3 regions of the Streptomyces sp. NPDC047081 genome follow, and region 2 is predicted to be linked to each of the others. Evidence: riboswitches for the same ligand, from Rfam matches in the RefSeq annotation. Region 2 holds a riboswitch; each other region holds the start of a gene.

Region 1 (10,154 bases), on a different contig from region 2:
CACGGCGCCCCCGCCAAGCAACTCGCCCGCGAGACCGGCCTGGCCCTCCCCACGGCCTACCACCTGCTGCGCACCCTGGTGCACGAGGGCTACCTGCGCCGCGACAAGGGACTGTTCTTCCTCGGTGACGCGGCCGAGCGGCTGGGCAGCAGCGGAGCCCAGCAGAAACGTCGCAGCACGGTGGTCGAGGCGCTCGCCGGCTGGCGGGACGCGATCGGCGTGCCCGTGTACTACGCGGTGTACCGGGACGGCGAGATCGACGTCATGTGCGTCTCCGACACCCCGGGCAACCCGGCGGTCGAGGAGTGGGCCGACTTCCGCGAGACCGCGCATGCGCACGCGATCGGGCTGTGTCTGCTCTCCCAACTCGACGAGGACGCCCGCCGCGACCACCTCGACCGCTACCCCGTGCAGTCCATCACCCCGTACACGGTGTGTGACGACCACGCGCTGCTGCGGCGGCTGGAGCGGACGCGGCGGATGGAACCGGTCATCGAGCGGCAGGAGTACGCGCTGGGCACGGTCTGCGCGGCGATCCCGATCACCCTGGGCACCACGGCCGCGACGATGGCCATCTCCCTGCCCGCGCACCAGGCCGACCGGTTGGTGTCGGCGGCGCAGCAGCTGCAGTGTGAGGTCGGGCGCCTGCTGGGGTCGCTCGCGATCTCTATCAGTATCTGAAAACTCACTCCTTGTGATCTGTCGTGCACGTTCAGCAAGATTTCATCAGTGTCAGGGGATGATTCCCAGCCAGACGGCTTCATATGACGGGGTAGGCGATGCGCGAGTCCGTACAGGCAGAGGTCATGATGAGCTTTCTCGTCTCCGAGGAGCTCTCCTTCCGTATTCCGGTGGAGCTGCGTTACGAGCCCTGTGATCCGTATGCCGTGCGGCTGACCTTCCATCTGCCCGGGGACGCCCCGGTGACCTGGGCGTTCGGCCGGGAGTTGCTGATCGACGGGGTGGGGCGGCCGTGCGGGGACGGGGACGTGCGGGTCTCGCCCGCCGAACCGGACTCGCTGTGCGAGGTCCTGATCCGGCTTCAGGTCGGCCGCGACCAGGCCCTGTTCCGCTCGTCGACGGCGCCTCTCATCGCGTTCCTCGACCGCACGGACAAGTTGGTGCCGCTGGGGCAGGAGGGCGCCCTCGCGGACTTCGACGCCCATCTCGACGAGGCGCTGGACCGCATCCTGGCGGAGGAACAGAGCGCGGGCTGAAGCGGGCGATGAGGCCGAAGGAACGCTTCGGCACGAGGCTGAGGGAACGCATGGGCGCGGGGTCGCGAGTCGGCTGAAGAGGTGCAGGAACGCTTCTGCGGCAGTGGGCGGGAGTCGGGAGCGGGTCCGAGTCGGAGGTGGGCCGGAGGCGGCAGCGGACCGGAGCTGGCTGCGGGCGGGCTTTGGAAGCGGGCCAGAGTCGGAAGCGGGTCGGAGACTGCAGTGGGCCGGAATCGGCAGCGGACCGGAATCGGCAGCGGACCGGAATCGGCCCTCCCGTCTCAGCGCTCACCGCATCGGCCCTCCCCGCTTCACCGCTTACGGCGCCGGCCCCTCCCCCCGCGTGCCGGTGCCGCCGGTGCTGTGCCCGCCGTTGCCGTCGTCGGTACCGCACCCGGTTCAGGGCGGTCGGCCGCGACCACCAGGGCCGCGAGCAGGGTGGTGACCGGTACCGAGGCGACCAGGCCGATCGAGCCGACCAGTGTGCGCACGATCTCCTCGGCGACCAGCTCGCTGTTGGCGACCGTGCCGACACTGCTCTGGGCGATGGAGAAGAGCAGCAGCAGCGGCAGCGCGGCGCCCGCGTAGGCGAGGACCAGCGTGTTGACCACGGACGCGATGTGGTCGCGGCCGATCCGGATGCCCGCGCGGTACAGCCCGCGCCAGCCCATCGCCGGGTTCGCCTCGTGCAACTCCCAGACGGCGGAGGTCTGCGTGACCGTCACGTCGTCCAGGACACCGAGCGAGCCGATGATGACGCCCGCGAGCAGCAGACCGCTCATGTCGATCGACGGATACAGGCCGTGGATCAGGCCGGTGTTGTCGTCGGTGTTGCCGGTGAGGGCCGCCCAGTCGATGAACTCCGAGCCGAGGATGCCGATCAGTATCAGCGAGATCAGGGTGCCGAGCACGGCTACGGACGTACGGGCCGACAGCCCGTGGCAGATGTAGAGGGCGATCAGCATGATGGCGCTCGACCCGATCACCGCCACGAGCAGCGGGTTCGAGCCCTGCAGGATCGCGGGCAGGATGAAGAAGTTCAGGATCAGGAAGCTGATGGCCAGCGCCACCAGCGCCATGATGCCCCGCAGTCGCCCCACCACCACGACGGCGAGCGCGAAGATACCGGCGAGCAGGGCCATCGGGAACCGGCGGTTCACGTCGGTCACCGAGTACTGCAGGTCCTTGGGCGCCGAGGGCTCGTAGGCGACCACGACCTTCTCGCCCTCGTGCAACTGCCGTGACTGGTCCGGCTGCACGATCTCGGTGAACGTACGGCCCTTGTCCTTGCCCGAGTCGACGCGGATCGTCGCCTTCTTGCAGGTGCCGTTCTCCTCCTGCTTCGCGGAGGAGTTTCCGGTGGTGGAGGTGTCACCGGTCGAGGACCCGCTGGAGGCGTTCACCGACTTGCAGCTCACGCTCACGACCTTGGTGACGGTCGCCTGCTGGGTCTGCCGGTCGAAGCCCACGCCGGTGCGCTCGTGAGCCGGTGCGCCGCCGGGCCACAGCACCGCGAGGCCCACCACTACGGCCGCGGCGAACGGGATGAGGATCGCCGCGATGACCTTGCGCAGGTGCTTGGAGACAGGGGCGGCCGGGCCATGGCTGTGACTGTGGCCGTGTCCGCCACCTGATCCGTGGCCCTGCTCGCCGCCCGATCCATGCCCGTGTCCGCGACCGTGGTCGTGCCCCGACCCGTGGTCGTGTCCACGGTCGTGCCCCGACCCGTGGATGTGCGGTGGCTCCGGGGGCTGATGTGTCGTGGTCACCGCCCGATCATCGCAAGAACGACAGGGGCCCCCTGTTCACCGCGCCCGAATTGACGCTAGCGTGGAGGCACCTTTGCACACGCGGGAGCTCGGAGCACCGGGCTGAGAGGGCGCTGACCTCCGTCCCAGCGATGTTTCACGTGGAACATCACCGAAGTCGAGTGATGTTCGCCACGAGGCATCGACAGACGGAAATCGCTGCGTCGACCGCCGAACCTGTTACCGGGTAATGCCGGCGTAGGGAGTAGGTCTCATGACCATCAAGGACGCACGCACGCCTGCCTCCAGCCAGGACGAACAGCTCATTCGGGGGGAAAAGCCCCAGGATGAACGGTCCCAGGGCGAACAGGCCCAGGAGGCCGGGAAGTCCATCGGCTGGCACAAGGCATACGTCGAGGGCTCGCGCCCCGATCTGCGGGTGCCGGTCCGTCAGGTGCACCTCACCAACGGGCAGTCGGTCACGCTGTACGACACCTCTGGCCCGTACACCGATCCGCTCACCGACACGGACGTCCGCAGGGGGCTCGCCCCGCTGCGGGAGAACTGGATCATCGGCCGCGGCGACACCGAGGAGTACGCGGGCCGGCCCGTCCGCCCCGAGGACGACGGGATCAAGCACACCGCGCCGCGCGGTGGCCTGCGCAACCTCGACGCCGTCTTCCCGGGGCGTCCGCGGCAGCCGCGCCGCAGCCGTGACGGCAGGGCGGTCACGCAACTGGCGTACGCACGCCGGGGCGAGGTCACGCCCGAGATGGAGTACGTGGCCATCCGGGAGAACGTGTCCCCCGAGGTCGTCCGCGAGGAGATCGCGGCCGGACGCGCGGTGCTGCCGGCCAACGTCAACCACCCGGAGATCGAGCCGATGATCATCGGCAAGCGGTTCCTGGTGAAGGTCAACGCCAACATCGGCAACTCCGCGGTCACCTCCTCCATCGAGGAGGAGGTCGAGAAGATGACCTGGGCGACCCGCTGGGGCGCCGACACGGTCATGGACCTGTCCACCGGCCGCAACATCCACACCACCCGCGAATGGGTGCTGCGCAACTCCCCCGTCCCCATCGGCACCGTCCCGCTCTACCAGGCGCTGGAGAAGGTCGACGGCCGCGCCGAGGAGCTGACCTGGGAGATCTACAAGGACACGGTCATCGAACAGGCCGAGCAGGGCGTGGACTACATGACCGTCCACGCGGGCGTGCGCCTGCCGTACGTACCGCTCACCGCGAACCGCAAGACCGGCATCGTCTCGCGCGGTGGCTCGATCATGGCCGCGTGGTGCCTCGCGCACCACAAGGAATCGTTCCTGTACGAGAACTTCGAGGAGCTCTGCGAGATCCTCGCCGCCTACGACGTCACGTACTCGCTCGGCGACGGCCTCAGGCCCGGCTCGATCGCGGACGCCAACGACGAGGCGCAGTTCGCGGAGTTGCGCACGCTGGGGGAACTCAACACGATCGCCAAGCGTTTCAACGTACAGACCATGATCGAGGGCCCGGGACATGTCCCGATGCACAAGATCAAGGAGAACATCGACCTTCAGCAGGAGATCTGTGATGAAGCTCCGTTCTATACGCTCGGCCCGCTGACGACGGACGTCGCGCCGGCGTACGACCACATCACCTCCGGCATCGGTGCCGCGATGATCGCCTGGTGGGGCACGGCGATGCTCTGCTACGTCACGCCCAAGGAGCACCTGGGCCTGCCCAACCGGGACGACGTCAAGACCGGCGTCATCACCTACAAGATCGCCGCCCATGCGGCCGACCTCGCCAAGGGCCACCCCGGGGCGCAGGACTGGGACGACGCCCTGTCCGACGCCCGCTTCGAGTTCCGGTGGGAGGACCAGTTCAACCTGGCCCTCGACCCGGACACGGCACGGGAGTTCCACGACGAGACGCTTCCGGCGGAGCCCGCCAAGACCGCCCACTTCTGCTCGATGTGCGGGCCGAAGTTCTGCTCGATGAAGATCTCCCAGGACATCCGCCGCGAGCACGGCGGCAGTCGGGTGGAGATCGAGGAGGGCATGGCGTTGAAGTCGAAGGAGTTCGCGGCGAGCGGGAACCGGGTGTATCTGCCGATCGCGGACTGACGTCCGGAGGTCGAGGCCTGAGCAGGCACCACCGGTGGAATCGTCAAGGGACGAGGACGATCTTGCCTGTGGTGCGCTTGGCCTCGATGGCTCGGTGGGCCTCGGATGCCTCGGCCAGGGGGTAGGTCCGCTGGACCTGGACACGCAGTCGGCCGGATTCGATGCGTTCGGTGACCTGTTGCAGCAGGTCACCGGAGGGCTCGGCGGTGACCCAGGTGTAGCGCAGCCCGCGCGCCGCGGCCTGTTCCTCGTCCGTGCCGGGGTCGATCGCGGCGCCGATGAGAAGGCCGCCCGGTCGCAGTACGTCCAGGGAGCGCGGGCCGTAGGAGCCGCCGACCAGGTCGAGGACCACGTCCACCGGGGCCACGGCGGTTTCGAAGTCGGCGGTGGTGTGGTCGATCAGCTCGTCGGCGCCCAGTTCGCGCAGGCGGTCGTGGTTGGCGGCTCGTGCTGTGCCGATGACGTGCGCGCCCAGCTCCTTGGCCAGCTGCACAGCGACATGGCCGACGCCGCCCGCCGCCGCGTGGATCAGGACCCGGTCGCCCGGCCGGACCTGTGCCAGCACGGCCAGCGCCTGCCAGGCGGTGACCGCGACCAGCGGTACGGCTCCGGCGTGCGCCAGGTCGAGGTTCTCGGGCGCGAACGCCAGCGCGTCGGCGGGCACGGCGGTGAACTCGGCGTACGCGCCAAGGCGGCTGACGGCGAGCATGCCGTACACCCGGTCCCCCGGCACGAATCGCGTCACACCCTCGCCGACCCGCTCGACGACGCCGGACACGTCGTTGCCCGGCGTCCAGGGGAGGGTCACCAACTCCGGCACGCGGCCTGCCCGCAGCACCGCGTCGCCGGGGTTGACCCCGGCCCCGGCGACCCGCAACAGGACCTCGCCGGGCCCGGGTTCGGGTACGTCGGTCTCGGTGTAGGTCAGTACCTCGGGACCACCGAAGGAGGTCTGGACGACGGCATGCATACGGGCTGACATCAGGGCTCCCCATCGGTCGGGCGGGATGCGTCCCATCGTCGGCCCGAGCGATCACCCCACGGAAGAAGGCACTTTTCTGATATCGAGGTTCCTCATGGATACCGGCTTCGACCTGAGAAAACACGGCGGTGTGGACGTCTTCTTGCGGGACTGTCCCACCCGTGCCGTGCTGGAACTCATAGCGAGCAAGTGGACCATGCTGGTGCTGGTCGCCCTGGAGGACGGCCACCCGATGCGGTTCGCCGAACTGCGCCGGCGGCTGGACGGCGTGACGTCCAAGGTCCTGACGCAGACGCTGCGCACACTGGAGCGCGAGGGCCTGCTGACCCGTCAGGTCTACCCGACGGTCCCGCCGTGCGTGGAGTACCGGCTGACCGACCTGGGCCGGGAGGTGGGCGGCCTGCTGCAGAGCATCACCGACTGGTCGCAGGCGAACATCTCCGCGATCCAGGCGGCCCGCAAGGACTTCGACGAACGCACGGCTGCGGCGATGGGCCCTACGGGGGCGTGACCTCAGACCGAGGACAGGATCATCGGGTCCGCCACGCATCGACGTGCTCAAGCACGTACTCGGCGAGTTGGGGCGTCTGGAGGCCGAGGGACGACAGGACGGAGCCACGCAGAGGAACCCGGGTGGGTTCGAAGGTGCCGATGTCCGGGTCGCCGAGCTCGGGGCCGCCACGCCGGTCCGGGCGCATGTCCAGCAGGTCGGCGAGGAAGTAGTGCCGCGTGACGGCGACCCTGCCCGGCTCGGTCACCGTCAGGAATTCAGTGGGCGGGACCGATCGTCGCGCCGAGCTCCTCCATGACCTCGCGACGCAGCGCCGCTTCGAGGTCGGCGTCCTCGGACTCGACGCTTCCGCCCACGGCCGTCCAGTACGGCAGTCCGCCTGGCCAGCCCCGTCGTAACAGGACCAGATGGTCACCGTCGAGGAGGACCACGCGTACCTTGTGGCGGACCTTCATGTCCGCGACGGTAGCGCGCCGGGCCCTCGGCCGACGCACGTCGGGCAAGCGGGGCCGGACGGCCGACTCAGGCCGCCGCATCCTGCGGATACCACCGCAGCTCTACCGAGTTGCCGTCCGGGTCCTGGACGTGCACAGAGGTGGCCGTGCCGCGGGCGCCGTAGCGGGGGACCGGGCCTTCGAGGACCGTGAAGCCGGCCGAGGTGATGAACTCGTCCCAGTCCAGGGGGTCCACGGTGAGGCAGATGTGGTCGACGTTGGACTCGCCGCGAGGACGGGCGGCCAGGTCGACGATGGTCTCCGGCGTGATCCGCACGGAGGGGAACGGCACCTTTCCGGCCCGCCATTCGGCGACGCGTACCGGCTCCAGGCCCAGCCGGTGGACGTAGAAGTCCAGGGGACGCTCGACGTGCCGGACGTTGAGGACCAGGCGGTCGAAGGCCTTTACGCGGACAGCGGGCATGAGGAGGTCCTCCGGGAAGGGCGTTCAGGTGGGTGCCTTCACGATCCGCCGGGGCAGGTCCGCCATCAAGGACGGATCCACGGAGCTGCACTTCGGCCGTACCGCCGAGCGGCTGCGTCTCACCACCGGGCGGGTCGGTCGAGGTACGGGAGGCTCAGCTGGCCAACTCCCGCGCGAGCCTGCTCGACGGCTCGGTCGACGTGCTCGTCGCCTCGTACCCCTTCGACGGCATGGCGCGAGGACCCGTACTGCTGATGGAGCGGCGGGTGCTCGCCGTGGCCGTCGGGAATCCGCGGCCGGCGAGGAGTCGGTGTCGCTGGAGGTGCTCGCGGAGCACCCCGTGGTGCGGTACCCGGAGGCGACGTCGGTCGGCTTCAAGCGCGACCGCACCCCGGACCGCACACTCTCGGGCCGCCCTGTGGAGAAGGGACCGGCCGGAGGGTCGTTCTCCGAGATGCTCACGCTCGTCGCGATGGGCAAGGGTGTGCTCCCGGTCGGCGAGCACGCCCGGCGTTACTGCCCGAGGCCGGACGTCGCCCATGTGCCGCTCCACGACGCGCCGCTCGTCGAACGGGACCCGTCTGGCTGGAGGGCAACACCACAGAACGCGTACGGGAATTCGTACGGGCGACCGCGGACGTCGCCGACACACTGCCGGCGGCCTGAGTGCGGGCCGGGGCGGTGTGCGCGGACGTCCGGCGGATTTGCCCGGTACTCGGCTTGCGCTCCCCCGCGGCGACACGTAAGCGGAAGGCGCAAGCCGTCGGTCACTCCAGCTGGTGGTCCGGGCCTCCGAAGTCCGGGCTGGTGTAGTCCGGGCTGGAGAAACTCGGGCGCGGACCGGCGGCCGGGCCGTCCTCCGGGCTGCTGAAGCCCGGCCGGCCGTAGCCGAGGTGCGGGATACGGCTCGGCGCCGCCGGTTCCGTGCGGTGCAGGGCGGCTGAGCCCGGGTCGGAGAGCGCCTCCCGCAGGAAGGGCAGGATGCCGCGCTCCAGAAGCGCCTCGCGCCAGGCTTCCCTGGCCCGGGTCACCTCCTCGCTCAGTTCGCCGTACGGTCCCGACTCCAGGGAGGGCCGGTTGCGCAGGGCGGTGAGCAGCAGCCCGACCGCGGCCACGAGGATCGCGACCGCCGTCATGGCGCCGAACACCCAGCCGGCCATGAGCATGGTCTTGCCGAACGCCTGTTTGGGGGCGAGCGACCTGAGGATGTAGCCGACGAGCAGGAAGATCGCGGCGGCCGTTCCGGCGAGGACGGGGGTGAGGACGGCGGCGACGGCGACGGCGCCCGCGCCGGCGGGCTCGCCCGCCTCGCCGAGGGTGGTGGCGAGCCCCATCACGCCCGTGCCCGGCTCCTCGGAGCCGGTCTCGCGGGCGGTAGCCGGGGTGGACGGCGCCGGGCGGCGCAGTTCCTCGCGAACCTTCACGTAGTGCTGGTACTCGGTCGCCGCGGCCGCCGTGATGAGTGCGGTGGCGTTCAGCGCCATGGTGCGCAGCTGTTCGGGATTCAGCCGCTGTCCAACAGCGGCCAGTTCCGGGCGGTGTGGGGCGGAGCGCAGCGCCTCATCGAGGACCCGCTCGTACTCCTGGCGGTCCTCGCTCAGCAGGTGCTGCGGAACGCTGTTCATGTGCATCCCCCGATGCTCCGTAGGGCTTGGGGCTCGCATGCCAACGAGCCGTCGGGCAGAAACGGAGGGGAGCCTGCTACGGATAAGCCGATGGTAGAGCGGGGACGGCACGCGGTGACAGGGGGTTTCCGGAAATTGGGCCCTGGCCTGCGCCGTTCGTTGCCATTCCTCCGAGAGAGGAACGCTTTCCCCGTGAACGTTCAGATATCCAGGGGAAGTTCCTGCACCAGCAGCTTTCCGGCCATGGTCACTCCGCCGTCCATCGCGATGGCCAGGCCTTCCGCGTAGATGTGCGGTCCCTCGACCACCGGACCGGAGTTGTCCTCGCCGTCCTCGGAGCCGACCTCGCCCAGCAGATAGGGAATCGGGCTGTGACCGTGAACGATGCGGGTGCCGCCGTACGTATCCAGCAGGGAGCGTACGGCGTCTGCACCGCCCTCGTCGCGGAAGGAGAACCGCTTGGTGAACTTGCGGAACAGGTCCCAGCACTCGTCGGCGTCGTTGCGCGTGAGGGTCTCGCGCACGGTGTCGTTGACCGCCTCGATCGAGTCGCCGTAGTCGAGGTAGGCGGTGGTGTCGGAGTGGACGAGCAGATAGCCGTCCACCTCCTCGACCGCGTCCAGGCGCGCCATCCACTGCAGGTGGTGGTCCTGGAGGCGGTCCATGTCGCTCTTCTGGCCGCCGTTGAGCAGCCAGGCCGCCTGGAAGGTGGCGGTGCCCGCGCCGGAGTTGACGGGGGTGTCGCCGAACCGCTTGGCGCCGAGCAGCAGCAGCTCGTGGTTGCCCATGAGCGCCTTGCAGTAGCCGCCGGCCGCGGCCGCCTCCGCGGACAGCCGCATCACCAGGTCGATGACGCCGATGCCGTCCGGGCCGCGGTCGGTGAAGTCGCCGAGGAACCACAGCCGGGCGGTGCCGGCGGACCAGTTGCCCGCGGCGTCGATGAGGCCCTGGGCCTGCAGGGCGGCCACCAGTTCGTCGAGGTAGCCGTGCACATCGCCGACGACGTAGAGCGGACCCGCGCCGTCCGCGTCCTGCGGGGCGGCGAG
Region 2 (10,154 bases):
GCTGTGACGGACATCGCACCGCCGTCCGGATCTGCTCGAACGTACGTTCAGGAGAGCCGATCGTTCCGGAGTCGGCCGTGCCGCTCCGGAAGGCCGGCCGTTCCGGAGCCGGCCGTGCCGGTTCAGAAAGCCGGCCGCTCCGGGTCCAGCCGTGCCAGCCCCTCCGTCGGCGAGGACGCCTCCGCGAAGTGCCGGCGCGGAATGCGTCCCGCCCGCCGGGCCAGCCGCCCCGCCTCCACCGCGTGCCGCATCGCCTCGGCCATCAGCTCCGGCTCCTGCGCCCGCGTGACCGCCGAGGCGAGCATCACGCCCGCGCACCCCAGCTCCATGGCGAGCGCCGCGTCCGAGGCCGTACCGGCGCCCGCGTCCAGGATCACCGGTACGCGCGCGTGCTCGACGATCAGCTGGAAGTTGTGCGGGTTGCGGATGCCGAGCCCGGAGCCGATCGGCGAGCCCAGCGGCATGATCGCCGCGCAGCCGACGTCCTCCAGCCTGCGGGCGAGGACCGGGTCGTCGTTGGTGTACGGCAGCACGGTGAAGCCGTCGTCGACCAGGGTCTCGGCCGCATCGAGCAGCTCGATCGGGTCGGGCAGCAGGGTGCGTTCGTCGGCGATGACCTCGACCTTGATGAGGTCGGTGCCGAGGGCCTCGCGCGCGAGACGGGCGGTGAGGACGGCCTCCCCGGCCGTGAAGCAGCCGGCGGTGTTCGGCAGCACCTGGATGCCGAGCTTCCGCAGCACGGACAGGACGGAGCCGTGCACCGAGGGGTCCACGCGGCGCATCGCGACCGTGGTCAGCTCCGTGCCGGAGGCCACCAGGGCCCGCTCCAGGACGTCGAGGCTGGGGGCACCGCCGGTGCCCATGATCAGGCGGGACGTGAAGGACGTACCGCCGATGACAAGGGGGTCGTCGGCCATGGGTCAGCCTCCTTGGACGGCGGTGAGGACCTCGACGCGGTCCCCGTCGGACAGGGGCGTCGACGGCCACTGCGCGCGCGGGACGACGGTCTCGTTCAGGGCGGCGGCCACTCCGGACGGAGCCGGGGTGAGCGTGCGTACGACGGTGTCGAGAGCCGTGCCGGGGGCGAACCGGCGGGGCTCTCCGTTGACGGAGATGTTCATGCGGGCTGCTCCACGCGCGCGAAGCGCTTCGGCGTGAACGGGCGGGCCTCGTCCGGGAGTTCACCGGTGGCCAGGACATGCGCCATGGCGTCGCCGGTCACGGGCGTCAGCAGCACGCCGTTGCGGTAGTGGCCGGTGGCCAGCAGGAGCCCGGGGAGCTGCGTCGGGCCGAGCAGCGGGGCGTTGTCGGGGGAGCCGGGGCGCAGACCCGCGCGGGTCTCCGTGAGCGGCAGCTCGGTGATGCCGGGGACCAGCTCGTGCGCGTCGCGCAGCAGCTCGTAGACGCCGCCCGCGGTCACCGTGGTGTCCCAGCCGAGCTCCTCGCTGGTCGCGCCGACCACCAGCTCGCCGTTCTCGCGCGGCACCAGGTAGACGCTGCTGCCGCGCACCACCGCGCGCACGGTACGGCTCAGGAACGGCGCGTACCGCTTCGGCACGGTCAGCCGCAACACCTGGCCCTTCACCGGCCGTACGGGCGGCAGTACGTCGTCCGGGACGCCCGGCAGCCGCCCGCTGAGGCTGCCGGCCGCCAGGACCACCTGGCCCGCGCCCAGCGCGGTGCCGTCGGTCGTGGTGATCCCGGAAGCGCGCTCCCGTACGACGTCGAAGCGCTCGGCCCAGGTGCGGTGGAAGACCACGCCCGCGTGCTCGCACGCGGCCACCAGCGCGCGTGCGAGCCGTCGCGGGTCGATCTGGTGGTCGCCGTCGACCCTGAGCCCCCCGCGCACGCCCGGCGCGAGCATCGGCTCCAGGCGCCGGCAGTCGCGCCCGGACAGCCACTCGGACTCCAGCCCCGACTGCTGCTGCAGGGCGTGCAGTTCGCGCAGATGGGCGCGGTCGTCCGCGTCCAGGGCGACGGCGAGTGTGCCGCAGCGGCGGTAGCCGAGGTCGTGGCCGGTGACGTCGGAGAGCTCGGCCGCGAAGTCCGGATACCGGCGGGCCGAGGCCAGATTGAGGCCGAGCAGAGTCTGCTCGCCGTAGTGCAGCTCGGTTACGGCGGCCAGCATCCCGGCGGCCACCTGGGCGGCCCCGCCGCCCGGCTCGGGGTCCACCACGGCCGTGGCGAACCCGCGCTGCGCGGCACGCCAGGCCGTGACCAGGCCGATGATTCCGCCCCCGATGACGAGGACGTCTGACGTACGTGACGACATGGGCGTCCAGCCCCTCCCTTCGCCGGCATGACCCGGATCAGGTTCGTACGGTCGGAGGCCGCCAGCCTCCCTCTCAGCCCGGTGCGTCCGGGCTCCCGCGAGTGCTTGTACGTTGGCCACCCTAGCCCGACCCGCCAAGCCTCGGTAAGGGAGCCTCCCGCCATGCCCCGCTCGCTGGACGGCCTCGTCCTCGCGCCCGTCGCCGACCAGGCCCCAGGTCAGGTGGGTACCCGTACCCGGTTCGCCTACCACGAGAAGGACAGCGAGATCTGGGCCGAGTACGCGGGCGGCGACGTCGTGCGCGGACATCTCGTGGGCACTCGGTCGGGTGACCGGCTGGACTTCCGGTACGTGCAGCTCAAGCGGGACGGGACGACCTCTTCCGGCCACTGTGTGTCCACGGTGGTGGAGTTGCCGGACGGGCGCGTGCGGCTTGAGGAGACCTGGGAGTGGGAGTCGCAGCCCGGCAGCGGCACGAGCGTTGTGGAGCAGGTCACTGAGTGAGCACGACCGCTGACTGACAAATTGTCAGTTGACTATGGTGATCAGGTGAGCGAGCAGACGACGAAGTCGCAGCGGAGGGTGGTCGTGGTCGGCGCGGGCATGGCCGGCGTCCAGACCGCCGTCGCCCTGCGCGAGCAGGGATTCACCGGCACCGTCACCCTGATCGGCGCAGAGCCCCATCAGCCGTACGACCGGCCGCCGCTGTCCAAGGCCGTGCTGCTCGGCAAGGCCGAGGGCTCCGCCTTCGACGTCGACTTCGAGGCCCTCGGCATCGAGCTCAGCCTCGGCCGCGAGGCGCTGGGCGTGCGCCCCGGCGAGCACGAGCTGGACACCGAGACGGGCCCGGTGCCGTACGACGTCCTGGTGCTCGCCACCGGCGCCGAACCGATCATGCTGCCGGGCACCGAGGGCGTGCCCGGCGTGCATCTGCTGCGCACCCTGGACGACGCCGAGCGGCTGCGGCCCGTGCTCGCGCGGCAGCACGACATCGTGGTCGTCGGCGCGGGCTGGATCGGCGCCGAGTTCGCCACCGCCGCGCGCGAGGCGGGCTGCGCGGTCACCGTCGTCGAGGCCGCCGACCGGCCGCTCGCGGGCGCGCTGCCCGCCGAGGTGGCCACGCGGATGGCCGGCTGGTACGGCGACGCGGGCGCCGTACTGCGTACGCACGCGCGCGTGGCGCGCATCGAGCCCGGCGCGGTCGTCCTCGACGACCACACGCGCGTGCCCGCGGGCGCGGTCGTCGTCGGCATCGGCGCCCGCCCCGCCACCGCCTGGCTCACCGGCTCCGGCATCGAGCTCGGCGCGCAGCGCGAGGTCGTCGCCGACGTCCACCTGCGCACCTCGGCACCGGACGTCTACGCCGTCGGCGACTGCGCGTCCTTCCCGTCCGGGCGCTACGGCGAGCGGCTGCTGGTCCACCACTGGGACAACGCCCTCCAGGGCCCGCGCACGGTCGCCGCGAACATCATCGGCGAGGCCACCGGGGAGCCCCCGGCGGTCTACGACCCGGTTCCGTACTTCTGGTCCGAGCAGTTCGGCCGCTTCGTCCAGTACGCCGGCCACCACACCTCCGCCGACACGACCCTGTGGCGCGGCGACCCGGCCGGCCCGGCCTGGTCGGTGTGCTGGCTGCGCGAGAACCGCCTGATCGCCCTGCTGGCGGTGGGCCGGCCGCGGGACCTGGCGCAGGGGAGGCGGCTGATCGAGGCGGGCACGGTCATGGACCCGGAGCTGCTTTCGGATCCGGCGAAACCATTGAAAGCGGCCACGGCCTGACCCGGAACCCCAGGTCGGACGGGTCTGGCTTCCGACTGTCAGTCCGGGATGGCAGGCTTGTTGTCGTGACCGAGATTGACGCAAAGATCGATGCTCTCGTCCCCGCCTGGCTCACCCTCCCCGACATCGCAGAGATGCTGGACGTCGAGGTGACGCGTGTGCGGCAGCTGGTCAAGGAGGGCCAGCTCATCGCCGTACGCCGTGGTGAGAACCGCGCGCTGCACGTCCCCGCCGCCTTCATCGACGGGGCTGAGCAGAAGGTCGTCAAGGGCCTGTCCGGGACCCTGACGCTCCTGCGGGACGACGGCTTCACCGACGAAGAGATGCTGGAGTGGCTCTTCACCCCGGACGAGAGCCTGCCGGGCACCCCGGCACAGGCCCTCAGCGAGAATCGCGGCACGGAGGTGAAGCGCCGGGCCCAGGCGCTCGCCGTCTGATCCGAGCGAGCTCATCCGAACAACCGTCCGGCGTACGGGCCGGGGTCCGCGCAGCCCAGTCCGCGCAGGCCACGGCCGTGCTTCAGTGCGGCCCGCGGCCCGTACGCCGCCGACATCGAACGACACCCAGGGGGACCCTCGTATGCCCGACACCGCACGCGCCGAGCTCGCCGACGCCCGCGTCTACCTGTGCACGGACGCCCGTCGGGCCCAGGGCGACCTGCCCGAGTTCCTGGACGCCGTCCTGGCGGGCGGTGTCGACATCGTGCAGCTGCGCGAGAAGGGTATGGAGGCCGCCGAGGAGCTGGAGCACCTCCAGGTCTTCGCCGAGGCCTGTGCCCGGCACGGCCGGCTCCTCGCGGTGAACGACCGCGCGGACGTCGCCCACGCGGCCGGCGCCGACGTACTCCACCTCGGCCAGGGCGACCTCCCGGTCCCCGCGGCCCGGGCGATCCTCGGCGACGACGTGATCATCGGCCGCTCCACGCACGCAGAGGGCGAGGCCGCCGCGGCCGCCGCCCAGGAGGGCGTGGACTACTTCTGCACCGGCCCCTGCTGGCCCACCCCCACCAAGCCCGGCCGCCACGCCCCCGGCCTCGACCTGGTCCGGTACACCGCCGGCCTGGGCACCGACCGCCCCTGGTTCGCCATCGGCGGCATCGACCTGGGCAACCTCGACCAGGTGCTGGAGGCCGGCGCCCGCCGGGTCGTGGTCGTCCGCGCGATCACCGAGGCGGACGACCCGGGCGCGGCGGCGGCGGAGTTCGCGAAGCGGCTGCGCAGCGCATAACGGGCACGGCTGTCCGATGGGTGGACAACAAGTCGGCAAATCGGGCAAATTTCCCGGGTTCGGTTGGGTGACCGCCGCCCCCTGACTAACCTGCGGGTATGGCCCTCGGAACCGCATCCACCAGGACTGATCGCGCACGCACCGTGCGTGACATGCTCGCCACGGGCAAGATGACGTACTCCTTCGAGTTCTCGGCGCCCAAGACGCCCAAGGGCGAGCGCAACCTGTGGAGCGCGCTGCGCAGGGTCGAGGCGGTCGCGCCCGACTTCGTCTCCGTGACCTACGGCGCCGGTGGCTCCACCCGCGCGGGCACGGTCAAGGAGACCCAGCAGATCGTCGCGGACACCACGCTCACGCCGGTCGCCCACCTCACCGCGGTCAACCACTCGATCGCCGAGCTGCGCAACATCATCGGCCAGTACGCCGACGCCGGGATCCGCAACATCCTCGCCGTGCGCGGCGACCCGCCCGGCGACCCCATGGGCGACTGGGTGGCGCATCCCAAGGGCCTGACCTACGCCGCCGAACTCGTCCACCTCATCAAGGAGTCGGGCGACTTCTGCGTCGGCGTCGCGGCCTTCCCGGAGATGCACCCGCGCTCCGACGACTGGGACACGGACGTCGCCCACTTCGTCGACAAGTGCCGGGCCGGCGCCGACTACGCCATCACCCAGATGTTCTTCCAGCCGGAGTCGTACCTGCGGCTGCGCGACCGGGTCGCCGCCGCTACGTGCGACACCCCCGTCATCCCCGAGGTGATGCCGGTCACCAGTGTGCGGATGCTGGAACGGCTTCCGCAGCTCAGCAACGCGCAGATCCCGTCCGCCCTGAAAGAGCGGATCCTCACAGCGAAAGACGATCCGACCGCTGTACGCTCCATTGGCATCGAATTCGCCACGGAGTTCTGCGCGCGGCTGCTGGCCGAGGGAGTGCCCGGACTGCACTTCATCACGCTCAACAACTCCACGGCGACGCTGGAAATCTACGAGAACCTGGGCTTGCACCACCCCCCGCAGGCCTAGACCGGCCGCACGGGTATACGACACACTGCGTAGCGGCGACTGGGAGAGGGGCGTACATGGGCTGGACGGTCCTCTACATCGCGTTTGGCATCGTCGCGCTGTGGCTGCTGGGTGAGGTGCTGCTGCAGTACAAGGCGCGCCTGCGCTGGCGGCTGCTCGCCTTCGTCGGCTTCCTCGGCGTCGTACTCGGTGTCCTCATTCCGTCGGTGATCGTCATCGGCCTCGGCGCGGCCGCGTTCGCGGTCGGCCAGACGTACGTCACGCTCTCCTTCCGCCGCGGCTTCTCCGCCGGCTGGGCGGTCAAGCGCCCGGACGCCGACGCCGAGCCGGCGGGCGGCGGCAGCAGCAAGCGCCGCCGCGGCAAGGCGGACCGCCACGACCCGACGCTGGAGGTCTCCGACCTGGAGCCCGCCGAGGGCGGCTACGGCGACGAGCACACCTTCGGCCAGGAGAACGTGTCCTATGGCGCCGAGGACGACTACGACCGCGACGACGTCTTCACCCCGTCCCGCGCGGCCCAGCCGACGGCCGCCGAGTCCACGGCCGTCTACGAGCCGCAGCCCATGCCCGACGACACCGGCTCCTACGGCATATACAGCGACACCGCGTACGCGGCCGCCGCCGACCAGTCCTACGCGAACGCGGGCCAGGACCAGTACGCCACGGCCGCCCAGGGCGCCGACCAGAACTACGGCTACGACTACTCCGGCTACAACCAGCAGCAGTACGGCTACGACGCCACCGGCCAGCAGCAGTACGCCGCCTACTCCGACCCGTACATCGGCACCCAGACCTACGGCGGCGGCTACGACGCCACCTACGGCCAGTACGACCAGCAGGGCTACGGCCAGGACCAGTACGCCACCGGCCAGTACGGCGGCGAGACCACCCCGGCCGGCGGGGTCTGGGTCCCGCAGCAGCGCACCGACGAGACCTACGGCGGCGAACTCCCGCCGGAACAGCAGTATCCGTACCAGGGCAACGGCCAGCAGCAGCCGCAGGGCAACGGGTACGACGAGCAGCAGTACCGCTTCTGACCGCTGCTCAGCGCCGGTCGCTCACTGCGAGCCCTTGAACTCCGGTCCCTCCACGATGAGTCCCGCCACCAGCGCGCCCGACATGCCGGCGTGGGGGAGGCCGCCGCCGGGGTGGGCCCAGCCGCCCGCTCGGTAGAGGCCGGGCAGGTGTGTGGTGTTCGCCGGGTGCAGGAAGCGGCCCTTGCCGGCGGCGAGCGCGGGCGCCGGTACGGCTCCGAAGCGGGCGCCCGTCTCGTCCTCGATGTGCTGAGGTGTGCGCACCTCATGCCACAACAGGCGCTCCGACAGCCCCGGGATCGCGGACCCGGCGGCTTCGAGCAGCAGATCCGTGTAGCGCCGGACCGTGCCCTCGTACTCCCAGTCGGCCTCGGCCGACACCACCGCGGACAGCACCACCGACTCGTGCTCGCCGTCCGGTCTGAGCGCGGGGTCGTCGGGGCGCAGCACGGTCACCGTGGGACGCGGCGGCTCGTCGCCGCCCGGGGAGACCAGGAAGTCCAGCTCGGACTCGGGGGCCGGCGCGTGCACGACCGTGCGATGCGCGGCACCGGCCTCGCGCGCGCCGCGCAGGGCCAGCAGCACGGTGAACCTAGTGGGCGCGTCCTGGCGCGGCTGTACGTCGCCGGTCTCGTCCAGCGGATGGTCCGTCAGGGCCCGCAGCCGCGCCGGGTCGACGTCCGCCACGACATGATCCGCCTCGGCCACCGACCCGTCGGCCAGCTCTATGCCCACCGCCCGTCCGTCCTTCTCCACGATCCGGGTCACCTCGGCGCCGAAGACGAACTCGACCCTGCGCCGCACGCACCGCTCGTACACCGCCCGCGCCAACTCCCGTATCCCGCCGCGGACATACCAGGTCCCGAAGGCGTGCTCCATGTACGGCAGCACCGCCGCGCTCGCCGGGGCGGTCCTGGGATCGAGGCCGTACGCGAGCGCGTGGCTCTCCAGGAGCGCCGCGAGCCGCTCGTCCCGCAGCTCCCAGGCGGCGACCTCGGCGAGCGTGGTCGCCCGGCGCGTGCGCAGCAGCCGCTTGTGCGGGAGCGAGGGGTAGGGCTCGCGCTCCGCAAGCACCGGCCAGTTCGGCCACAGCGGCTCCTCCAGGAGCGGCCGACGGGTGCGGTCCCAGGCCTCGCGGGCCCGCACCAGGAAGTCGCCCCAGCGCTCCCCGGCCCCCGCGCCCAGCGCCTCGTCCAGGGCCGTGACCACGCCCGCGCGCGAGGCGTTCGGCAGCGAGACCTCCGTGCCGTCCGTGAACACGTGCCGCGCGGACGGGTCGACCTGGACCAGCTCGACGCAGTCCTCCAGCGGCTCCTTGCCGGTCTTGACGAACAGATCGCGCCACACCGCGGGGAGCGTCAGCAGCCCGGGCCCGGTGTCGAAGCCGAACCCGTCCCGCTCGAAGCGGCGCACCGCACCGCCGTACGTCTCCGCACGCTCGTACACCGTCACCCGGTGGCCCGCGACGGCCAGCCGGGCGGCGGCCGCCATCGCGCCCATCCCGGCGCCGATCACCGCAATCCGTCCCATGCCCGCGACTTTATCGACCGCCACTGACAGTCACCGCACGGGCGGTCCCCCGGAGGATCTGTCCGCCAGCCGCCGCTCCTCCCGGCGCTGCGCTCTTCGCCGCAGGAACCGGCGGATCCGCGAGATCAGGAAGACCAGCACCACAAGACCGGTCACCAGCAGCACGGCCGCGATGACGGCGGCCGCTCCCGGATGGAACATCGCGAACGACACGATCCCGCCGACGCCGAGATCCTCCGCGAGGCTCAGCACGATGTTGCTGAACGGTTCCGGCGAGGTGTTCACCGCCATCCGCGTCCCGGCCTTCACGGTGTGGCTGGCCAGCGCCGTCGAACCACCGACCAGACCGGCGACCACGTCGTTGACCGAGCCGCTGTGCCCGGCGAGCAGCGCGCCCACCCACGCGCCCGCGACCGGCCGGACCACGGTGTGCACCGAGTCCCACACCGAGTCGACGTACGGGATCTTGTCGGCGACCGCCTCGCAGAGGAAGAGCACGCCCGCTGTGACGAGCACCTCAGGGCGCTGCAGCGTCTCCGGGACGTCGTCGCTCACGCCGGTCGCGCCGAAGAAGCCGAGCAGCAGCACCACGGCGTAGGCGTTGATACCGCTGGCCCAGCCGCTGGTGAAGACAAGAGGGAGTACCGACACGGGGGCGATCGTAACCAGTCGGCAACGGAGCGTCCTGGGGGTGAGCACGGACGGCTGAGTACGCGTACCTAGTGAGCGAGATGAGTACGCGCGCGGATGGGGCCCGACCTGCGCGAACGAGAGAGTGGAGACACGGAAAGGGGTACGGCTCCGGAACCGGCGACACGGGGCGCCGGAAACGGAGCCGCCCACGATCCGCTCCTTCCGCCGGCGGCTGTCGGCGGGAGCGAGGCACGGGGGAACCCGGGGGAAACGACCGATACGGGGGTCCCAACGGGGGGACACGGGGGAAAGAAAAAAGAAAACGGGGGAGCACGAGAAGGCGCCGGTTCGAGGTGGCCCGCGGGGGACGCGGCCACAGCGGACCGGCGCTTTCGTGTGCGCTCGGCTCGGACCGGCGTCAGCGGTTGCCGCGCCCGCTCACGCGCCCCTGGAGCAGCCGGGACAGCGCCGCGTGCACGTCGTCCAGGGAGCGCTCGGGCTGGAAGGACTGCCAGTCCAGGGCGGCCACCAGGACCATGCCGACCAGCGCGGAGGCCGTCAGCGACACGTCGATCTCGTCGCTGAACTCGCCGTTGGCCACGCCCTCGCGCAGCACGTCCTCGACGACCGCGACGGCCTGCTGGCGGACCACCATCA
Region 3 (10,154 bases), on a different contig from region 2:
CTTCCTCCTCACCGCAGTCGGCCTCGCCCTCGCCGCCCCCGGTCTCACCCACCTCACCGGCCGTCTCCTCCAGTCCGCCCGCCCCGGCGCCCTCCGCCTCCTCGCCGGCCGCGTGCTCATGGAGGAAGCCACCCGCATCGGCCGCCCCCTCGGCATCGTCTGCGCCGTGGCCTCCGCCGCGTACGCCATGACCGCCCTCTACGACCCCGCCGAACCCTCCTTCGGCCCCCTCACCACCCTCGGCACACTCCTCGTCGCGGGCTGCACGGTCGCCACCCTCCTCACCGCCGCCGTGGAGGCCAGACAGGCCAGGGCCGACACCACCGCCGCCCTGCTCCGCCTCGGCGCCCCCGCCACGATGCTCCGCAGCGCCGCCGCCCTCCGGGCCGCCGCCCTGCTCGCCCTCTTCGGCCCCCTGACCCTCCTCGTCGCCGAACTGGCCGCCCTCCCCCTGACGCCCTGAAAATTCCCGGGACCGAAATCCCCGGTCGCCGATGAGTTCCGCACGACCCCCGGGTCTACCCACCGAACAGCACGCACCGGACACGCTGCACTCGACGGGAGAACCCCCATGTACCAGCAGATGATCTTCGTGAACCTCGCCACCAACGACATCGTCGCCTCGAAGAAGTTCTTCACGGAGCTCGGCTACTCGATCAACCCGCAGTTCTCCACGGACGACTGCACCTGCGTCGTGATCAGCGACACGATCATCGCGATGCTGCTCAGCAAGCAGCGCTACGCCGACTTCACGAAGAAGGAGATCGCCGACTCGACGAAGACCAGCGAGGTGCTGATCTGTCTGAGCGCGGAGAGCCGCGAGAAGGTCGACGAGCTGGTGGACAAGGCGATCGCGGCGGGCGGCACGGACAACAACGACACCAACGACCAGGGCTTCATGTACGGCCGCTCCTTCGACGACCTCGACGGCCACTCCTGGGAGGTCGTGTGGATGGACCCGGCGGCGGTCCAGGGCTGATCCAAGGCTGATCCGGGACTGGTCCAGGGCGACCCGTCGCAGCCGAACGCCGTGCCTAGCATGGGCCCGTGCAGACGAGCCCGGCCCATGCGGCCCACCACGACGACCGCGAGATCGAGACGCTCGAGGACTTCGACGCGACCGTCTCGGCTCGCGGAACGCTGTCCGGACACCGAGTGCAGGCCGTCGATCTGACGGACCGCACAAGGGAGTTGCTCACCACCGGCACCGCAGGTGCCATATTCCTCGGCTGCCCGATGCGGCCGGACGCGGAGGCGAAGGTCCGCGCCGAGGGAGCCCTGGTCTTCCCGCCGGTGCCGGGCCTGCCCTTCGACCCGTACCGCGGGCATCTCTACCGGCCCGAGGACCTGTTCGCCGACCTCGACCAGGGGTACGAGCGGACCCCGGACGCCCTCGCCTACGCGTGGTTCCAGACGACCAAGGCCGACGGCGACATCTGGGCGTCGATGCTGCGCGCCGTGCACGACGACTCCATCTCCGACGCCCTCGACGAACTCCTGCGCGGGGCAAGGGTGGTGGGCGTCATGGGCGGACACGCGATGGCGCGCGGGACGCAGGCGTACGCCGGTGCGGCGCGGCTCGGGCGGGAGCTGAGCCGGTCCGGCCTGACCGTCGCGACGGGCGGCGGGCCGGGCGCGATGGAGGCGGCGAACCTGGGCGCGTACACGGCGCCGTACGAGGACGAGGTGCTGGAGGAGGCCTGCCAACTGCTGGGCAGGGCACCGTCGTTCACGCCGTCGATCACCGAGTGGGCGCGGGCCGCCTTCGAGGTGCGCACGCGGTGGCCGAAGGGCAACCACTCGATCGGCATCCCGACGTGGTTCTACGGCCACGAGCCGCCGAACGCCTTCGCCTCGCACATCGCCAAGTACTTCGCCAACGCCACCCGCGAGGACGGTCTGCTGGCCCGCTCCAACGCGGGTGTGGTCTTCCTGCCGGGCGCGGCAGGGACCGTACAGGAGATCTTCGACAACGCGACGCCCAACTACTACGAGTCCCGTGGGGAACCGACCCCCATGGTCCTGGTCGACCGGGCACACTGGACCGAGCGGCTGCCGGCGTGGCCCCTCTTGCAGGCTCTCGCCCGGGAACGGTCGATGGAGTCCCGTATCGCCCTCGTTGACCGGATCGAGGAGGCTCCCGAGGCATTGAAACGTCTCGGTGGTTAATAACGAGGTAAAGCCAACCGTCAAGGTGCGTCTACGGATTGACACTCCTTATGGAACGCTTATAGACCTGTGAGACTCCTGGGGAACGTGAAGCCTCACCTCATCGTCGCCTCACTTCCCCTTCAAACCCCCCGCAGTTGTGCCATCCCGTGAAGGGCAAAAGTGTCCATAACTCGCCGCACCGCGCGTCGTTCCGTGCAGATCCTGGGCGTCGCCGCCGCCTCCTCCGCGCTCGCGCTGAGCGCCGCGGGCTCCGCGCTCGCGTGCAACATCAATGAGTTCTCCGCCACTGCCAAGTGCGACGGCAGCAAGGGCGTCATCGTCGTCACCGACAAGGACGGCTCCGGTACCCCGGCCACGATCACCGTGTTCCTGGAGAACAACGGTGCCGACGCCAAGACCGTCGGTTCGCAGGACGTCACCGGTACCAAGGAAGGTGTCGACGTCACCTTCGAAGAGGACTGGTCGCCCAACGCCGAGTACCGCATCCACGTCACGGCCGGGAAGGACAAGGACCACCCGATCGTCGACAAGGACATCACGCCGAACCTGACCACCCCGTCCGAGGGCTGCTCGAAGGACGAGTCGACCCCGCCGACCACCCCGGCGCCGTCGGACTCGACCACGCCTCCGGCCGAGGAGTCCGCGACCCCGACCCCGTCGGCCTCGGAGAGCAGCACCGCCCCGGCCGACACCTCGTCCAACGCGCCGTCCCCCGCGGCCGGTGACTCCAACCTCGCCGAGACCGGTGCGAGCTCCAACACCGGCATGATCGCCGGTATCGCGGGCGCGCTCGTCGTCGTCGGCGGCGGCGCCGTGTTCTTCGGCATGCGCCGTCGTGGGGCGAGCAGCAGCCGCTGACGCTCCTTTTGCACCACGCCGTGGCCCGTCCCCGTATCCCCGGGGGACGGGCCATCGTCGTTCAGCCGAAGGTCGCCCGCTCCAGCCAGAACTCCAGCAGCTCCCGCTCGCCGACGATCTCCAACTCCGGGCTGTCCAGCGGGAGTCGGCGGTAGAAGGCGAGCAGTACGGAGGTGAGCGGGCCGCGCAGGGCGACCGTCGCCTTCTCGTGGCCGCGGCGCCAGGCGATCCCGTCCTCGGTGAGTTCGATCAGCCACTCGGCGTTCAGCTCGGGCGGGGCGTCGGTGGCGTGCAGATGGATGCTGCGGCCGGACCCGCGCAGCTCCTGCTCGGCCTGGTGCGGGTCGGTCAGCTGGACGTACCGCACGATCTCCAGCCACTCGTCGATGGCGTCGGCGGCGATCCCGTGCGCCACCTCGTACGGCAGCCCCGCGGCGAGCGTGGCGTCGGCGCGGTGGATGATGATCTCGTGGGTCATCCGGCGGGCCCAGAACCCGGAGGTCTGCAGTCCGCCCCAGCTCCACACCTTCGCGTCGGGCCCGGCCTCGCGGAGTGCGTCCACGACCAGTTCGCCGGCCTCCGCCAGCCAGGCGTCGAGGGCCGCGGCGTCGCCCGTGACCTCGGGGCCGTCGCCGCGCGGCACCTGTTCGTCGGGGATGTTCTCCTGCGCCCGGGTGCGCACCAGCGTGCCCGACCAGCGCAGGGCGCCGCCCATGTGCAGCACGAGCTGCTCCAGCGTCCAGTCCGGGCAGGTCGGCACGGTCGCGGCCAGATCCGCGCCGCTCGTCACCACCGCCCTCAACTGCTGTACCTGGTGGACGATTTCGTCGACGTACCGATCGTGTGCGAGAAGCGTCATGCCCCTCAGCCTAGGGACGGACCTCCGGTTCGAGCACCACGATTTCGGCGGCGTCGAACTCCACCCCGACCGCGTCCCCGACCCCCGGCGCCTCCCGCAGCGCACAGGCCGCTTCCAGCCTCGGCGCGTCCTCCGGCTGCAGGTGTACGGCGACATGGGTGCCCTTGAAGGTGCGTGCGGCGACCGTGCAGCGCAGGCCCTCGTCGGCGGGGACGAGCCGTACGCCGGCGGGGCGGACGAGGATGGTGCGGGGGCCCTGGGGGGCGTACTCGGGGACCGGGACCTTGCCCCAGGGGGTGTCGGCGGCCTCTCCGGTCACCGTGCCCGCCACGACGTTGTCGAAGCCGAGGAAGCGGGCGACGAACTCGTCCGCCGGGCGCTGCCACACCTCAAGTGGCGTGCCCGACTGGGCGATTCGCCCGTCCCGCATCACCACGACCCGGTCGGCGAGCGCGAAGGCCTCGCCCTGGTCGTGTGTGACGGCGAGGACGGTCGTGCCCAACTGACCGAACAGCTCCCGGAGTTCGACCACGAGCCGCTCCCGCAGCGAACGGTCGAGCTGGCCGAGCGGTTCGTCGAGCATCAGCAGCCGGGGGCGGGGTGCGAGGGCGCGGGCGAGCGCCACCCGCTGCTGCTCGCCGCCGGAGAGCGAGGCGACGGCCCGGCGGGCGGCACCCGGAAGGCCGACGAGGTCCAGCAACTCCCGTACCCGCTCGTCCTGTTGGGGCCTGGACGCGCCGTGCATCCGCAGCCCGAAGGCGACGTTGCCGCCCACGTCCCGCTGCGGGAACAGCTGATGGTCCTGGAACATCAGGCCCACCTCGCGCTTGTGCGCGGGCACCCCGGCCTGGTCCCCGCCGTCGAGCAACACCCGCCCCGCGGACAGGGGTTGGAGCCCCGCCACCGCCCGCAGCAGCGTCGACTTGCCGCTGCCGCTCGGCCCGAGCACGCACACCACCTCGTGCTCGGCGACATCGAGGCCGACGGCGTCGAGCACGGCCCGCCCGCCGAAGCGGACGGTGGCGTCCTCAAGGCTCAGCAGCATCTAGAACTCCCCGGTCCGGTCGGTACGGAGCCGCTCAAGGACCAGCAGCGCCACCGCGCACACCACCATCAGAATCGTCGAAAGGGCCATCGCCTGGCCGTAGTTGAGGTCACCGGGCCGGCCGAGCAGCCGGGCCACGGCGACCGGCAGCGTCGGGTTGTCGGGCCGCGCGATGAACACGGTCGCCCCGAACTCCCCCAGCGACACCGCGAACGCGAACCCCGCCGCGACCAGCAGCGCCCGCCGCACCATCGGCAGATCGACCTCCCGCCACACCCGCCACGGCGAGGCCCCGAGGACGGCCGCGGCCTCCCTCAGCCGTCCGTCCACGGCCCGCAGCACGGGCAGCATGGTCCGTACGACGAAGGGGACGCCCACCAGCGCCTGCGCGAGCGGCACCAGGATCCAGGAGGACCTCAGGTCCAGCGGCGGCTCGTCGAGGGCGATCAGGAACCCGAAGCCGACGGTCACCGCGGAGACGCCCAGCGGCAGCATCAGCAGCGCGTCGAAGCCACGCACCAGCCGCCCGGCGTCCCGGCGCGCGAGGGCCGCGGCGGCGAGAGCGCCGATCAGCACGGCGATGGCGGTGGCGGCGAGGGCGTACTGGAGCGAGTTGCCGATCGCCTGGATCGGCGGGACGAGGAAGGTGCCGCCGTCCTCGTGGGTCAGCGCGCGGTAGTAGCCGAAGTCGGGGGCGTCCAGGGAGCGTTGGACGAGCACGGCGAGCGGCAGCAGGAGCAGTACGGCGACGGTGGCCAGGACTCCGGCGAGCAGCGCCCACTGCCCGGTCCCGCGCGGCCGTCGGGCCGTCGTGCCCGCGTCCACCAGGCGCAGGGCGGTCTCCCGCCGCCGTACCGTCCACGCGTGCACGGCGAGGATCGCGCCCACCGCCGCGAACTGGACGATGGTGAGGACGGCGGCCGTGGAGAGGTCGAAGATCTCGGAGGTCTGCCGGTAGATCTCGACTTCGAGCGTGGAGAAGGTCGGCCCGCCGAGGATCTGGACCACGCCGAAGGAGGTGAAGGTGAAGAGGAAGACCATGAGCGCGGCGGCGGCCACGGCGGGCGCGAGGGCCGGGAGCGTGACCTTGCGCCAGGCCTTCAGGGGCGAGGCTCCCAGCATCCGCGCGGCTTCCTCCTGCCGCGGGTCGAGCTGGGCCCACAGGCCGCCGACGGTCCGTACGACGACCGCGTAGTTGAAGAAGACGTGCGCCAGCAGGATGGCCCAGACGGTGGTGTCCAGCCGTACGCCCCACAGCTCGTCGAGCAGTCCCCCGCGCCCGAGGAGCGCCAGGAACGCCGTACCGACGACGACGGTCGGCAGCACGAACGGGACGGTGACGACGGCCCGCAGCACCTGCTTGCCCGGGAAGTCGAAGCGCGCGAAGACGTATGCGCCGGGGAGCGCGATCAGCAGCGTGAGCGCGGTGGAGGCGAGCGCCTGCCAGGTGGTGAACCAGAGCACGTGCCGGATGTCGTCCTGGGCGACGACATCGAGGATCCGCCCGAACTGCCAGGCCCCGTCGACCTTCAGCCCGCGCGCCACGATGGCCGCGACGGGCCAGGCGAAGAAGACGGCGAAGAACGCGACGGGCAGGGCCATGAGCCCGAGCCGTGCCGCGCTCCCGCCGTTCGCCTTCGGCGGTCGTGCTACTTCAGTACGAGTGACGTCCACGACTTGACCCACTGGTCACGGTTGTCGGCGATCTTGTCGGGCGCCATCGTCTCGGGGTCGGTGGCCGGCTTGCCGTACTTCTCGAACTCCGCCGGGACCGTCGCGCCCTCCCGCACCGGGTAGACGAACATGTTCAGCGGCATGTCCTCCTGGAACTCCTTGCCGACCAGGAAGTCGATGAAGGCCTTGCCGCCCTTGGTGTTCTGGGCGTTGCTGAGCAGTCCCGCGTACTCGATCTGCCGGAAGCAGGTCCCGTACGACACCCCGGTCGGCGCGGTCTTCGGTTTCGGGTCGCCGTAGATGACCTCGGCGGGCGGGGAGGAGGCGTAGGAGACGACGAGCGGCCGGTCGGCCTTGGCCTTCTTGCCGCCGGCGGACCCGGAGAACTCCTCGTTGTAGGCCTGCTCCCAGCCGTCGACGACCTTCACGCCGTTGGCCTTGAGCTTCTTCCAGTAGTCCTGCCAGCCGTCGTCCCCGTACTTCGCGGCGGTGCCGAGCAGGAAGCCGAGGCCGGGCGAGGAGGTGGAGGCGTTCTCGGTGACGAGGAGGTTCTTGTACTCGGGCTTGACGAGATCGTCGAACGACTGGGGCGGGGTCAGCTTGTGCGCGCTGAAGTACGCCTTGTCGTAGTTGACGCAGATGTCGCCGGAGTCGATGGGCGTGACCCGGTGCTTGTCCTGGTCGACGCGGAACTCGGACTTGATCTCGCCCGCGCCCTTCGCCTCGTACGACTGGAAGAGCCCGTTGTCGAGTGCCCGGGAGAGCAGGGTGTTGTCGACGCCGAAGAAGACGTCGCCCTGCGGGTTGTCCTTGGTGAGGATGGCCTTGTTGACGGCCTGTCCGGCGTCGCCGTCCTTGAGGACCCGGACCTTGTAGCCGGACTGCTTCTCGAAGTCCGCGAGGACGCTCTTGGAGACGGCCCAGGAGTCGTGGCTGACCAGCGTGACGGTCTTGGAGGAGGAGCCCTCGTCGCCGGACGAGGACCCGCACGCGGACAGCGTGACCAGGCCGAGGCCCACGACGGCAGCCCAGTACTTCTTGGTGTTCACGGTGATGACCGAACTTCCTACCCAGAATGACCTGGGCGAGGTTCAGAGGGTCTGCGGCCCGATTGCCGCACTCTCAGCGCTGTGGCGCTCCCCTGTCGGATACGAATGCCAGATATGAAGATGTACGTACGAACGTCAGACTACCGCTCGGTGGCGGCGAGCTGTCCACACGCCCCGTCGATCTCCTGACCGCGGGTGTCCCGGATGGTCACCGGAACGCCGTGCGCGGCGATGGCCTCGACGAACGCCTTCTCGTCCTCGGGCCGGGAGGCGGTCCACTTCGAGCCGGGCGTCGGGTTCAGCGGAATGAGATTGACGTGCACGGGCTTGCCCTTGAGCAGCCGCCCGAGCCGGTCACCGCGCCAGGCCTGGTCGTTGATGTCGCGAATGAGCGCGTACTCGATACTCAGCCGCCGCCCGCTCTTCTCCACGTACTCGAACCCGGCGTCGAGGACCTCGCGGACCTTCCACCTGGTGTTCACGGGGACGAGGGTGTCACGCAGCTCGTCGTCGGGGGCGTGCAGCGAGATGGCGAGCCGGCACTTGAAGCCCTCGTCGGCGAAGCGGTGGATGGCGGGGACGAGTCCGACGGTCGAGACGGTGATCCCGCGCTGCGAGAGGCCGAGGCCGTCAGGGGCTGGGTCGGTCAGCGCGCGGACGGCCCCGACGACCCGCTTGTAGTTGGCGAGGGGCTCGCCCATCCCCATGAAGACGATGTTGGAGAGCCGCGCGGGCCCGCCGGGCACTTCCCCGTCCCGGAGCGCCCGCATTCCGTCGACAATCTGATGGACGATCTCGGCGGTGGACAGATTCCGGTCCAGCCCCGCCTGCCCGGTGGCACAGAAGGGGCAGTTCATGCCACAGCCCGCCTGCGAGCTGATGCACATGGTCACCCGGTCCGGGTACCGCATCAGCACGGACTCGACGAGCGTCCCGTCGAACAGCCGCCACAGGGTCTTCCGCGTGGTCCCCTGGTCGGTCGCCAGATGCCGCACGACGGTCATCAGCTCGGGAAGCAGCGCCTCCTGCAGCTTGGGCCGGGCCGCGGCCGGGATGTCGGTCCACTCCGCGGGGTCGTGCGCGTACCGCGCGAAGTAGTGCTGCGACAGCTGCTTGGCACGAAACGGCTTCTCCCCGATCCCGGCGACGACGTCCTTGCGCTCGGCAGGCGTGAGATCGGCAAGATGCCGCGGCGGCTTCTGGGCTCCGCGGGGGGCGACGAAAGTAAGTTCTCCGGGCTTTGGCATGGCTGTACCAGTGTCGCAGATCGACACGGGTGACCTCTCCTACCGCCATTCCCAGTGGTGCGTGCGCACCGCCGCGTCACCGTGGCCGGGGGCCTCCTCCGTAGTGAAGGGGGTGCGGGGGAGGCCGTGGACGGTCGCGGTGACCGTGTACAGGTGGTAGCGGGACGGGAGGCCGGGGTACGACGGTGAGTCCGACTGCTCGACGGACAGGGACGGCGGGCTGTCCGCGACCGTGACGTCCTGCGGGTCCACCCGGAGTTCCTCGGCGAGGCAGCGGAGGGCCGCGGCGACCGGGGTCTCGCCGGGGAGCATCTTCTCCGTGGGCGGGGAGTTCCGGTCGCGTACCGCCCCGTCCGCCATGAGCTGGCGTACCTCCGTCAGGCGTCTTCCCGCCGTCTCGATCGTCACGCTCACCACCGCGACCTCCCGCAGCGGCGGGTCCGGCGACAGCCAGGTCTCGCCGGCGGCGATCTCCTCCCACAGGCGCCGGACCGACTTCGTGCCGTCGCGGCCCCAGGTGTCGTACGGGATGCCCTGGCCCGCGAGCCATTCCCGCAGGTCGTCCTCGCTGTCCACGTCCCCCGCCCTCCTTGTGGTGTAGCGGGCTACACCATCGATCCGGGTGAAGGTTCCCTCGTGGGCGCAGCCCCCTCGCCGGGATCGTAGACGGCACACGGGCACGCAGACACACCGTGCCGCCAGCGCCTCCAGGAGGGGACCGTTCCATGGCCGCCAACCGCCGTCGCCGACGTCGTATCGCCACTCTCGCCACCACCGTGGCAGCCGTCGCGCTGACCGCCGGACTCGTCACCGGCTGCGACCCCGACGACGTGGACAACTCGCTCGACTGCGTACGGAACTACGACGACATCGCCGACAGCCTGAAGGCCATCCACGAGGCCGGGTGGGACGCGGCGAAGGACCCCACGCAGACCGACGAGTCCATCGACACCATCGAGAAGAACCTCGACAAGATCAAGGACAAGAACGGCGACTCGGGCGACAGCAAGGTCGAGAAGGCCGTCGACGACCTCAACCAGGCCATCTCCGACTACAACAAGGCCGTACTGGACGGGGAGAAGCCGGACTCCAGCAAGATCGACAAGGCCGCGGACGAGCTGAAGAACGTCTGCACCTGACCGGTCAGAACAGCCAGACGCCGAACGCCACCACCGCGAGGCCGATCGCCAGGAAGACGCCCGCCGTGATCGCGAGCGGACGCAGTTGCGTGCGCCGGCGCGACGGGTCGA

The links. Region 2 has a riboswitch for thiamine pyrophosphate ahead of thiO (glycine oxidase ThiO). Riboswitches for the same ligand answer to the same signal wherever they lie in the genome.
Region 1: linked by a shared signal. The riboswitch ahead of thiC (phosphomethylpyrimidine synthase ThiC) and the one ahead of thiO (glycine oxidase ThiO) in region 2 are both predicted to bind thiamine pyrophosphate.
Region 3: linked by a shared signal. The riboswitch ahead of ABZ848_RS33870 (thiamine ABC transporter substrate-binding protein) and the one ahead of thiO (glycine oxidase ThiO) in region 2 are both predicted to bind thiamine pyrophosphate.

Annotation. Positions count from the first base shown of each region.
Region 1 covers NZ_JBEYUY010000012.1:64,629-74,782, forward strand. Annotated here, with positions in the region: gene ABZ848_RS23625 (helix-turn-helix domain-containing protein) at 1-681, shown strand, start outside; gene ABZ848_RS23630 (SsgA family sporulation/cell division regulator) at 780-1,217, shown strand; gene ABZ848_RS23635 (YibE/F family protein) at 1,529-2,986, opposite strand; TPP riboswitch at 3,058-3,247, shown strand; gene thiC (phosphomethylpyrimidine synthase ThiC) at 3,240-5,072, shown strand; gene ABZ848_RS23645 (NADP-dependent oxidoreductase) at 5,116-6,054, opposite strand; gene ABZ848_RS23650 (helix-turn-helix domain-containing protein) at 6,149-6,565, shown strand; gene ABZ848_RS23655 (hypothetical protein) at 6,585-6,812, opposite strand; gene ABZ848_RS23660 (NUDIX hydrolase) at 6,823-7,020, opposite strand; gene ABZ848_RS23665 (VOC family protein) at 7,088-7,483, opposite strand; gene ABZ848_RS23670 (hypothetical protein) at 8,251-9,114, opposite strand; gene ABZ848_RS23675 (metallophosphoesterase) at 9,309-10,154, opposite strand, start outside.
Region 2 covers NZ_JBEYUY010000032.1:13,535-23,688, reverse strand. Annotated here, with positions in the region: gene ABZ848_RS40720 (thiazole synthase) at 123-917, opposite strand; gene thiS (sulfur carrier protein ThiS) at 921-1,121, opposite strand; gene thiO (glycine oxidase ThiO) at 1,118-2,272, opposite strand; TPP riboswitch at 2,270-2,381, opposite strand; gene ABZ848_RS40705 (hypothetical protein) at 2,435-2,776, shown strand; gene ABZ848_RS40700 (FAD-dependent oxidoreductase) at 2,822-4,051, shown strand; gene ABZ848_RS40695 (Rv2175c family DNA-binding protein) at 4,117-4,488, shown strand; gene thiE (thiamine phosphate synthase) at 4,631-5,278, shown strand; gene metF (methylenetetrahydrofolate reductase [NAD(P)H]) at 5,377-6,300, shown strand; gene ABZ848_RS40680 (hypothetical protein) at 6,357-7,337, shown strand; gene ABZ848_RS40675 (NAD(P)/FAD-dependent oxidoreductase) at 7,359-8,864, opposite strand; gene ABZ848_RS40670 (DUF4126 domain-containing protein) at 8,895-9,515, opposite strand; gene ABZ848_RS40665 (TetR/AcrR family transcriptional regulator) at 9,916-10,154, opposite strand, start outside.
Region 3 covers NZ_JBEYUY010000022.1:92,811-102,964, reverse strand. Annotated here, with positions in the region: gene ABZ848_RS33905 (hypothetical protein) at 1-463, shown strand, start outside; gene ABZ848_RS33900 (VOC family protein) at 572-979, shown strand; gene ABZ848_RS33895 (LOG family protein) at 1,048-2,169, shown strand; gene ABZ848_RS33890 (LAETG motif-containing sortase-dependent surface protein) at 2,332-3,030, shown strand; gene ABZ848_RS33885 (maleylpyruvate isomerase family mycothiol-dependent enzyme) at 3,092-3,889, opposite strand; gene ABZ848_RS33880 (ABC transporter ATP-binding protein) at 3,900-4,934, opposite strand; gene ABZ848_RS33875 (iron ABC transporter permease) at 4,935-6,536, opposite strand; gene ABZ848_RS33870 (thiamine ABC transporter substrate-binding protein) at 6,584-7,657, opposite strand; TPP riboswitch at 7,654-7,761, opposite strand; gene rlmN (23S rRNA (adenine(2503)-C(2))-methyltransferase RlmN) at 7,798-8,904, opposite strand; gene ABZ848_RS33860 (NUDIX hydrolase) at 8,944-9,480, opposite strand; gene ABZ848_RS33855 (hypothetical protein) at 9,630-10,043, shown strand; gene ABZ848_RS33850 (hypothetical protein) at 10,048-10,154, opposite strand, start outside.